DNA from 2 places in the Glutamicibacter sp. MCAF14 genome. Region 2 is predicted to be linked to the other one. Evidence: predicted binding sites of a transcription regulator. Region 2 holds the regulator's gene; the other holds the start of a gene.

Evidence for each region. Region 2 encodes HrcA, which represses chaperone genes, less so after heat shock. Its sites were predicted from a motif close to TTNGCACTCGNNNNNNNCGAGTGCNAA; they were not measured.
Region 1: the regulator HrcA is predicted to act here: its motif matches at 2,372-2,398, upstream of groL (chaperonin GroEL).

Annotation. Positions count from the first base shown of each region.
Region 1 is NZ_JBFREO010000007.1:14,949-19,353, reverse strand. Features, by position in the region: gene AB4Y71_RS14675 (DUF4031 domain-containing protein) at 1-429, shown strand, start outside; gene groL (chaperonin GroEL) at 533-2,170, opposite strand; gene AB4Y71_RS14665 (LytR C-terminal domain-containing protein) at 2,469-3,074, opposite strand; gene AB4Y71_RS14660 (DUF3263 domain-containing protein) at 3,117-3,407, opposite strand; gene AB4Y71_RS14655 (uracil-DNA glycosylase) at 3,663-4,337, shown strand; gene AB4Y71_RS14650 (threonine/serine ThrE exporter family protein) at 4,334-4,405, opposite strand, start outside.
Region 2 is NZ_JBFREO010000004.1:577,509-581,913, reverse strand. Features, by position in the region: gene hemW (radical SAM family heme chaperone HemW) at 1-720, shown strand, start outside; gene AB4Y71_RS10200 (DUF4870 domain-containing protein) at 737-1,138, opposite strand; gene AB4Y71_RS10195 (DUF3097 domain-containing protein) at 1,227-2,099, opposite strand; gene hrcA (heat-inducible transcriptional repressor HrcA) at 2,227-3,240, shown strand; gene dnaJ (molecular chaperone DnaJ) at 3,307-4,405, shown strand, end outside.

The DNA.
Region 1 (4,405 bases), on a different contig from region 2:
CTGGCTGCCTGGTTCCATGATGCGGTGTATGAAGGAACCAGCGAAGACGAATTCAAGTCTGCGATATTAGCCCGCGAACGGCTGTGGGGAGTACTCTCCCCCGGGGCAGTCTCGAAAGTCAGTGACCTCATCATGCTCACCGCCGGGCATTCCCCGGCAGATACCGACCGCTTGGGAAATATCCTCTGCGATGCCGACCTGGAGGTCCTTGCACGCCCCACGGTCGCCTATCAACGCTACGCGGAAGCTATCTACAAGGAATACGAGCATCTGCCTCGCCCCCTGCTCGCATCAGGACGCAGCAAGATCCTCACAGGGCTGCTGGAGAAAGACAAGATCTACGGCACGCCCGCCGGTATCCAGCGCTGGGAGCCCGGTGCGCGCATCAATCTGAGCAATGAACTGGAATTGCTGCGAAGCTGGCTCTAGTTCAACGCCTCTTCGAGGCAAAACGGCCGATGGCCCGGATACCTTGTGAAAAGGAATCCGGGCCATCGGCGCGATGATTGCTTGGTGCCTTGCGGCGGGAAGCTTAGAAGCCGCCCATGCCGCCCATGCCACCCATGTCATCTCCACCGGCTGGAGCAGCGCCAGCAGGAGCTGGCTTTTCTGCGACAACAGCTTCGGTGGTCAGGAACAGGCCAGCGATCGATGCTGCGTTCTGCAGAGCCGAACGGGTTACCTTCACTGGGTCGTTGACGCCAGCTTCCAGCAGGTCCACGTACTGACCGGTGGCAGCGTTCAGGCCGTGACCTGCAGGCAGGCCCTTGACCTTGTCAGCCACGACGCCTGGCTCCATGCCAGCGTTCAGTGCAATCTGCTTCAGAGGTGCTTCGATGCCAACGCGAACGATGTTCGCACCGGTTGCTTCGTCACCTTCCAGAACCAGCTTCTCGAATGCAGCAGCGCCAGCCTGGATCAGTGCAACGCCACCACCGGCGACGATGCCTTCTTCAACAGCTGCCTTGGCGTTACGCACAGCATCTTCGATGCGGTGCTTGCGCTCCTTGAGCTCTACCTCGGTAGCTGCGCCAGCCTTCAGCACAGCGACACCGCCGGAGAGCTTTGCGTGGCGCTCCTGCAGCTTCTCGCGGTCGTAGTCCGAGTCGGTGTTCTTGATCTCGGCTGCGATCTGGGACTTGCGGCCCTCGATTGCGTCGGCTTCGCCGCCGCCTTCAACGATGGTGGTTTCGTCCTTGGTGATAACGACCTTGCGGGCGGTACCCAGAACTTCCAGGCCTACGTTGTCCAGGGACAGGCCGATTTCCTCGGAAACAACCTGGCCACCGGTGAGGATGGCGATATCGGTCAGCATGGCCTTGCGGCGGTCGCCGAAGCCTGGAGCCTTGACGGCAACAGACTTGAACAGGCCACGGATCTTGTTCAGGATCAGGGTAGCCAGTGCTTCGCCTTCAACATCTTCGGCGATGATCAGCAGCGACTTGTTGGACTGCATGACCTTCTCCAGCAAGGTAACCATGTCCTTGACCGAGGAGATCTTCGAGTTCACGATGAGGATGTATGGATCCTCAAGAACGGTTTCCTGGCGCTCAGCATCGGTAACGAAGTAAGCGGAGATGTAGCCCTTGTCGAAGCGCATGCCCTCAGCCAGCTCAAGCTCCAGACCGAAGGTGTTGGACTCTTCAACGGTGATGACGCCCTGCTCGCCGACCTTGTCGAGAGCTTCAGCGATCAGACCGCCGATTTCCTTGTCGCCAGCGGAGATCGAAGCGGTGGCAGCGATCTGCTCCTTGGATTCGATCTTCTTCGCAGCGGCGAACAGTTCAGCGGTGACAGCTTCTACAGCCTTGTCGATACCGCGACGCAGTGCGATTGGGTCAGCACCTGCGGCAACGTTGCGCAGGCCTTCCTTGACCAGTGCCTGTGCCAGTACGGTTGCGGTGGTGGTACCGTCGCCAGCGACGTCGTCAGTCTTCTTGGCAACTTCCTTGACCAGCTCTGCGCCGATCTTCTCGTAAGGATCTTCGAGGTCGATTTCCTTAGCGATGGATACACCGTCGTTGGTGATAGTAGGGGCGCCCCACTTCTTTTCCAGAACGACGTTGCGGCCGCGTGGGCCTAGGGTGACCTTTACCGCGTCAGCAAGGGTGTTCAGGCCGCGCTCTAGTCCGCGGCGTGCTTCCTCGTCAAATGCAATCATCTTAGCCATTGTGGCGTACGGTCCTTTCGGGACGATTTTGCGAAAATGCAACCGACAGACAGCGCCCGCGACGGACGAGTGGAGCGGCGTGGCATCGGGCCAGCAGCCGTTTCAGCTCTCGCTATCTGAGGTATTTTCCACGCTCCACGCGTTGCGTACGCTTCCTGGTGCTTCTTGAAGTTCCCCTAGGAACGCCAAAACCGACCAGCGTTAGCAGTCACAACACGAGAGTGCTAATACAAATATTGGCACTCTCGCATTGCGAGTGCAAGCTGATCGGCTGTAAGCGAATGGAATTATGAACGAATTATTCGTTTAGCCCCAAGGTGTCATCGGTGCCCAAAACCACGGTGACTCGGTTCGGGATGTTGGTAGTCTGCAAAACTTCCTCGACATTCAAGACTTCGGCAGCTTTTTCAGCAGTAGTCCGGTAGGACTCAGACATGTAATAAACCGCCGAAACTTCGGCTGGCTTGGTCCAGTTGTCGGCCACGATGCTGGTAAATCCGGCTTCGGTCATGGCGTCTTCGCCTGCGGTGGCCAAGCCGGCGATGTTTGCAGCGTTATACACGCCGATCAGTTGGCCGTAGAGCACGTCTTCATCATCGATGGTGCTCGATGGCGATTCGCTTTCGCTCGGGGTAGCTTCCTCGGAGCTCTGCGGGGTCTCTTCCTGGGACTGCGACGATTCGCTGCCAGTGGAAGTGGCAAGGGTTTCCTTCAGCTGCGGACCAAAGATAAAGGACAGGGCACCGATCACCAGCACGAGCACAGCGGTCAGCACTACCCAGCGCAATTTTCCACCGGTTGACTTCGACGCGGCGGACTGCGCCCATCCGTGGGCGTGGTGCGAGCCCACACGGGTGCTGAATTCCGGAACGCGATCAAATTCGTCACGCGGGTAGTTGGTCATTCTTGTCCTTGCTCGAGGTCTGATTGGTCACGGCAGGCAGGGTTATCTTCCCGTGCCGACCTTACCGCCCACGCGACGTTTTGTGGAACGTGCTCTGCGCAGGCGCTTGACCAACATCGGGTCGTAGGCCAGTGCCGCGTCGGTTTCAATCAGCTGGTTCAACAACTGGTAGTAATTCGTCGGCGACATCGAAAACTGCTTGGTAATGGCTTGTTCTTTGGCCCCGGCATACTTCCACCACAGCTTTTCCAAGGTGAGGATCTGCTGCGAACGTTCGTCCAATTCTGAATCCGGGTTCATCACGAAATCCACCAGCAATTCATTTTCAGCCATACGCTCTCACCTCGATCCTTAGTTCGATTTTCTCGGGTTTCAGTTATGCATGCAATCCGCCTTCGGCAGACATACCACCGATATTCTAACCAATCCGCTTGCCTAACGCCGTGTGGCCGAGCACAGGCACGCCAGAAAAACGGCACAATTAACTCTATGGACGATTTGCAGCCAGCACTTTTCGACGCACCTGGGCCAGCCCCGTTGCCCGTTTACGAAGCCTCGGATTTCCCTTTTTACCATGGGGCGAAATCAATGGCCGACCTCGGGTTTATCGCGCCAGACTGGGTTCAGGCGCTCCAGGGGCAGGACTCACTGCTCAAGTCCCTGGCGTCGCTTCTAGCTGCCCGCTCAGCGGCCGGTGAACAGATCCTGCCAGCGCCAGAGGTGATGTTCCGCGCACTGAGTCTGCCATTGTCTGAGGTCAAGGTCCTAATTATTGGCCAGGACCCTTATCCGACGCCCGGGCATCCCAATGGACTTGCCTTCGCGGCCAACAAGCAGGTTCGTCCCCTGCCCCGCTCCTTGTCCAATATCTACAAGGAGCTGCAGGCGGATCTGGGCATCGCCCCGGTCCCGCACCCGGATCTGAGCCCGTGGCTTTCCCAAGGAGTGCTGCTGCTGAACCAGGTGCTCTCCGTTACCGCCGGGGATGCCGGCTCCCACCAGAACCTCGGGTGGTCCCCAATAGTGCAGAGCATCCTCAAGGCGCTCAATGAACGCCCGCACCCTCCGGTGGCCTTGCTGTGGGGCAAGCACGCCCAGAAGCTCTCGCAGGCGCTGCCCAACGCAGAGCAGCTGCATAGCGCCCACCCTTCGCCTTTGTCAGCCTCGCGTGGCTTCTTCGGCTCCAAACCCTTCTCAAACATCAATCGGCTCCTGTCCGAAAAGGGACAGAAGCCGATTGATTGGTCATTGCCGAAAGCCTAGCGGCGGCGGATCCGCCGCCGTTCGCGCCGAGCATTGGAAGTCAGCGGGCGGCACAGGGTGTCTCCGAA
Region 2 (4,405 bases):
CACGATCCGAAACGGGTTCCGCAAGCAGTAGCATGGGCCCGCGAAGCAGGCCTGGATGTCAGCGTCGATTTGATCTATGGCACTCCGGGGGAGAGCCTGGAAGATTGGCGCACCAGCATCGAAGCCGCGCTGAGCTACGAACCGGACCACATTTCCGCCTACGCGCTGATCATCGAGGAAGGCACCAAGCTTGCCGCGCAGATCCGCCGTGGCCAAGTGCCGAACATTGATGATGACGACCATGCTGAGAAGTACCAGCTGGCTGACGAAATGTTCGCGGCTGCCGGTTTCTCCTGGTATGAAGTCAGCAACTGGTCGAAGAAGCCAGCCAATGCCTGCCAGCACAATATTGCTTATTGGAAGGGCGGGGATTGGTGGGGTGCAGGCCCTGGCGCGCACTCGCACGTTGGCGGTTTGCGCTGGTGGAATGTGAAGCATCCTGCTGCGTACCAGCAGCGCATCGACGCTGGCATCTCACCTGGGCACGGACGGGAATATCCAGATGCACAGGCCGTCCAGCTTGAACGCACCATGCTGTTGACCCGACTGAGTTCGGGAATGCAGATCAGTGAGCTGGAGGAGACCGGACGCAAGAAGGTTGCCGGTTTGATTGCCGATGAGCTGATTGAACCTAAGGCTGCGTTTGCCGGCACTTTGGTGTTAACGCAACGAGGCCGGCTCTTGGCCGACCTCGTGGTGCGAGAACTTCTCGATTTCTAGAACTGAATAGCCGCTGCTACTTCATTAGACGAAGATTCAGCGGGTAACGGTAAGGGCGTCCCTTGTTGGCCTGAATGGCTGCGAGGGCGCCCGATACTGTCATAAAGACCCATAACGCTACCGCCAGGACTGCGAAGAGCCAGCCGATGAATGGCAGGATCATGAGCACATTGAATACGATGGCAAGAATCGTCAGTGGAAACGTGAAGTTGAACGCTTCCTTGGATTCCTGTGCAGTGAACGGACCGCGGTCGCGGAACACTGCAAAGACGATCGCTGAAGGGACGCAACCCAAGATCGCGCCGAAGTGGGCTATTGTTGCCCACTGGCGATCTTCAGAAGGAGTCAGCGGCAACGCAGAAGTCTTGGAACCTTCGAAGCGTGCGTTCTCCGATGGTTTCGTCTGGCGTGATGTCACTATTATTCCTTGTCTTGCTAAGTGTGGTCTCTCTTATCATAGCGACCACCATCTAGCAGACGAGGCAGATTCACCAACTAATGTCTAACTATTGGTCAATCGTTAGGAAACCGTAATCTTCGGTGGTGAGAAAATCGATCAATTCTTCAATCCTGCCCAGAAGCTGCGGTTCAAGCTGTCCGTAATGCTGCACCGTGGACAGCAATCGCTGCCAGCCGATACCGATGTCTTCTGCCGTAGCATGCGGCCATCCGAAGGCCTTGAGCACCCCGGTCTTCCAATCGGTGCCCTTGGGGATCACCGGCCACGCCTTGATGCCCAGGGTGGATGGCTTGATCGCCTGCCAGACGTCGATGTACGGGTGGCCGAGGATCAGCACGTTCTGCGCCGCCCCAGGAACCTTCATTGCTTCGGCCACGATATGCCACTCCTTGGTGCCTTCGACCAGATGGTCCACCAGGATCCCCAGACGCCGCTGCCCGGAAGGCGCAAAGTCACGGATCGCCCCTGCTAGATCGTCCACGCCGTGCAATGGCTCCACAACGATGCCTTCGACACGCAGGTCGTGGCCCCAAACTTTTTCAACCAATTCAGCATCGTGCTTGCCTTCCACCCAGATGCGGCTGGCGCGAGCTTCACGGGCCTTCAGCCCGGATACTGCCCGTGAGCCTGAGGCCGAGACCAGTTTCTTCGGCGCGGCGGCCTTGGCTACCGGTTCCACGATTTCCACAGCTTCACCCTCGAGGAAGAAGCCGAACCCGGCTTGGAAGGAGCGTGTCTTGCCGTGGCGGTCTTCGAGCACGATCACCCGCATGCCGCCGGCTTTTTCGGTACGGATGACTTCTCCCACCCATCCGGTGGTGGCGTCTTCAAGAACCATGCCACGCTCGACGGGGACCTGGCGGAGTTTTTTCGGTGCCGGTGCACTGAGATCTTGCGGTCCCCAGGAGTAATTAGTCACGTACTGCCTTTCGCTGTGATCGAATACGCTCGAAATCCAATGCTAGCAACAGCTGAACGTATTAGACTTGGCACTTGACAGGTTAGAGTGCCAAAGCCGGGCACGAGGATTCCAAGGAGGTGCTGTGATGACAGAGCCACGACGTTTAGACGTTCTGCGCGCCATCGTGGAGGACTACGTCCAATCCCGCGAGCCGGTGGGTTCCAAGGCCTTATTGGATCGGCACAACCTCGGGGTCAGCGCAGCGACCATCCGCAATGACATGGCCTTGCTGGAAGAAGAAGGGCTCATTGCAGCCCCGCACACTTCTTCTGGACGCATTCCCACCGAAAAGGGATACCGCCGCTTTGTCGATGAGATCGGCGAGCTGAAGCCGCTTTCGCGGGCTGAACGTGACGCCATCAACAAGATCCTGGACAGCTCCACGGACCTGGATGAAATGCTCAAGAGCACCGTTCGGCTGCTGGCCCGATTGACCAACCAGGTGGCGATGATCCAGGTGCCGCACTACGACACCGCCTCATTGAAGAACCTGGATCTGGTAGGCCTCGGCTCCACCCAGGTGCTGATGGTGATGATCGCGTCCAACGGTACGGTGGATCAGCGCATGATGCCGGTGCAGCGTTCGTACTCGGATAACGAGTTGAACGATTTGAAGCAGTGGCTGCTCAATAATTTCGGGGGAGTGCAGCTGGCAGAACTTGCCAACAGGCTCAACCGTACCGAAGTCAGTCCGGCACACCAGGCCGAACCATTGGTGCAGCAGGTCTTCGGCGCGCTGGAGGAAATGGCCCAGGCGGCCAACGCCCAGCGCATCATCATGGCCGGCACCGCCAACCTTGCACGTGTGGAGGGCGACTTCCCGCTGAGCATCACCCCGGTACTTGAAGCACTGGAGGAGCAGGTAGTGCTGCTCAAGCTCTTCTCCGAGCTGGAAGCGGATTCGCGCGGCGTGGCCGTGGCCATCGGCACGGAGAACCACTACGGGCAGCTCTCCGACGCGGCCGTGATTGCCACAACGTACAGCACCGACGTGCGCAACAAGCTCGGCGTGCTGGGCCCCACCCGGATGAACTACCCGACCTCCATGGCCTCGGTGCGGGCAGTGGCACGGTACCTGTCGAAGATTTTGGCTAACTAGCCTCGCTGGGCACTGGCCCGGTATTACCGATTTTCAAGTTTCTTAGGAAAGGACACGGCGAATAACGTGAGCTCGCATTACGAGACCCTAGGCGTTGCCAAGGACGCGACCCCGCAGGAAATCAAGAGTGCCTACCGCAAGTTGGCGCGTAAGCTGCACCCGGATGTAAACCCAAGCGACGATGCTGCAGAGCAGTTCAAGCTGGTCACCCGTGCCTACGAAGTCCTTTCCGACCAGACCAAGCGCCAGAACTACGACACCACGGGCGACGAAAATGGCAATGGCCATCCAGGTTTCGGCGGTGGCGGCCAGGGCTTCGGCGGTTTTGGCGACATCTTCGAGCAGTTCTTTGGCGGCGGCGGAGCCCAGGGCCCGGCCTCGCGTACCCAGCCGGGACGCGATGCGCTGATCACCATCACCATCGACCTGGAAGATGCCGTCAAGGGCACCGTCTACCCGTTGGAAATGGAAACTGCGGTTACCTGCAAGACCTGCAACGGCTCGTGCACCCGTGAGGGCACCAGCCCGGTCACCTGCGACATCTGCCATGGCGCCGGCCAGGTCCAGCGTCCGGTACGTTCCTTCCTGGGCCAGATGATGACCGTGGAAACCTGTGCTGCCTGCGGCGGTTTCGGCACCACCATCCCTGATCCATGCCTGGAGTGCAACGGCGAAGGCCGCGTGCGAGAGCATGTATCCAAGTCGCTGAACGTGCCTGCCGGTGTTGACTCCGGTACCCGTATCCAGCTGCGCGGCCAGGGCGAGGCCGGCCCGGGTGGCGGCCCTAACGGCAACCTGTTCGTCGAGGTCGATGTGCGCCGCCACAAGGTCTTCGAGCGTGCCGGCACCGACCTGCACGCCAAGATGAGCCTGCCGATGACCGCCGCCGCACTGGGTTGCGAGTTGAAGCTGGAAACCTTCGACGGCGAGCAGCGCATCAACGTGGAGCCAGGAGCCCAGGATGGCGATACCGTCACCTTGTCCGAGCTTGGCGTACCACGGCTGCGTGGCGGCAAGCGCGGGGACATCATCGTGCATCTGCAGGTGGAGACCCCAACCAAGCTCGATGCTGCACAGCGCGAGCTGCTCGAGCAGCTGGCTAAGCTGCGTGGCGAGGAAATGGCAGCTGGTCGTGTCGAGCACACCGGCGGCATGTTCTCCCGCC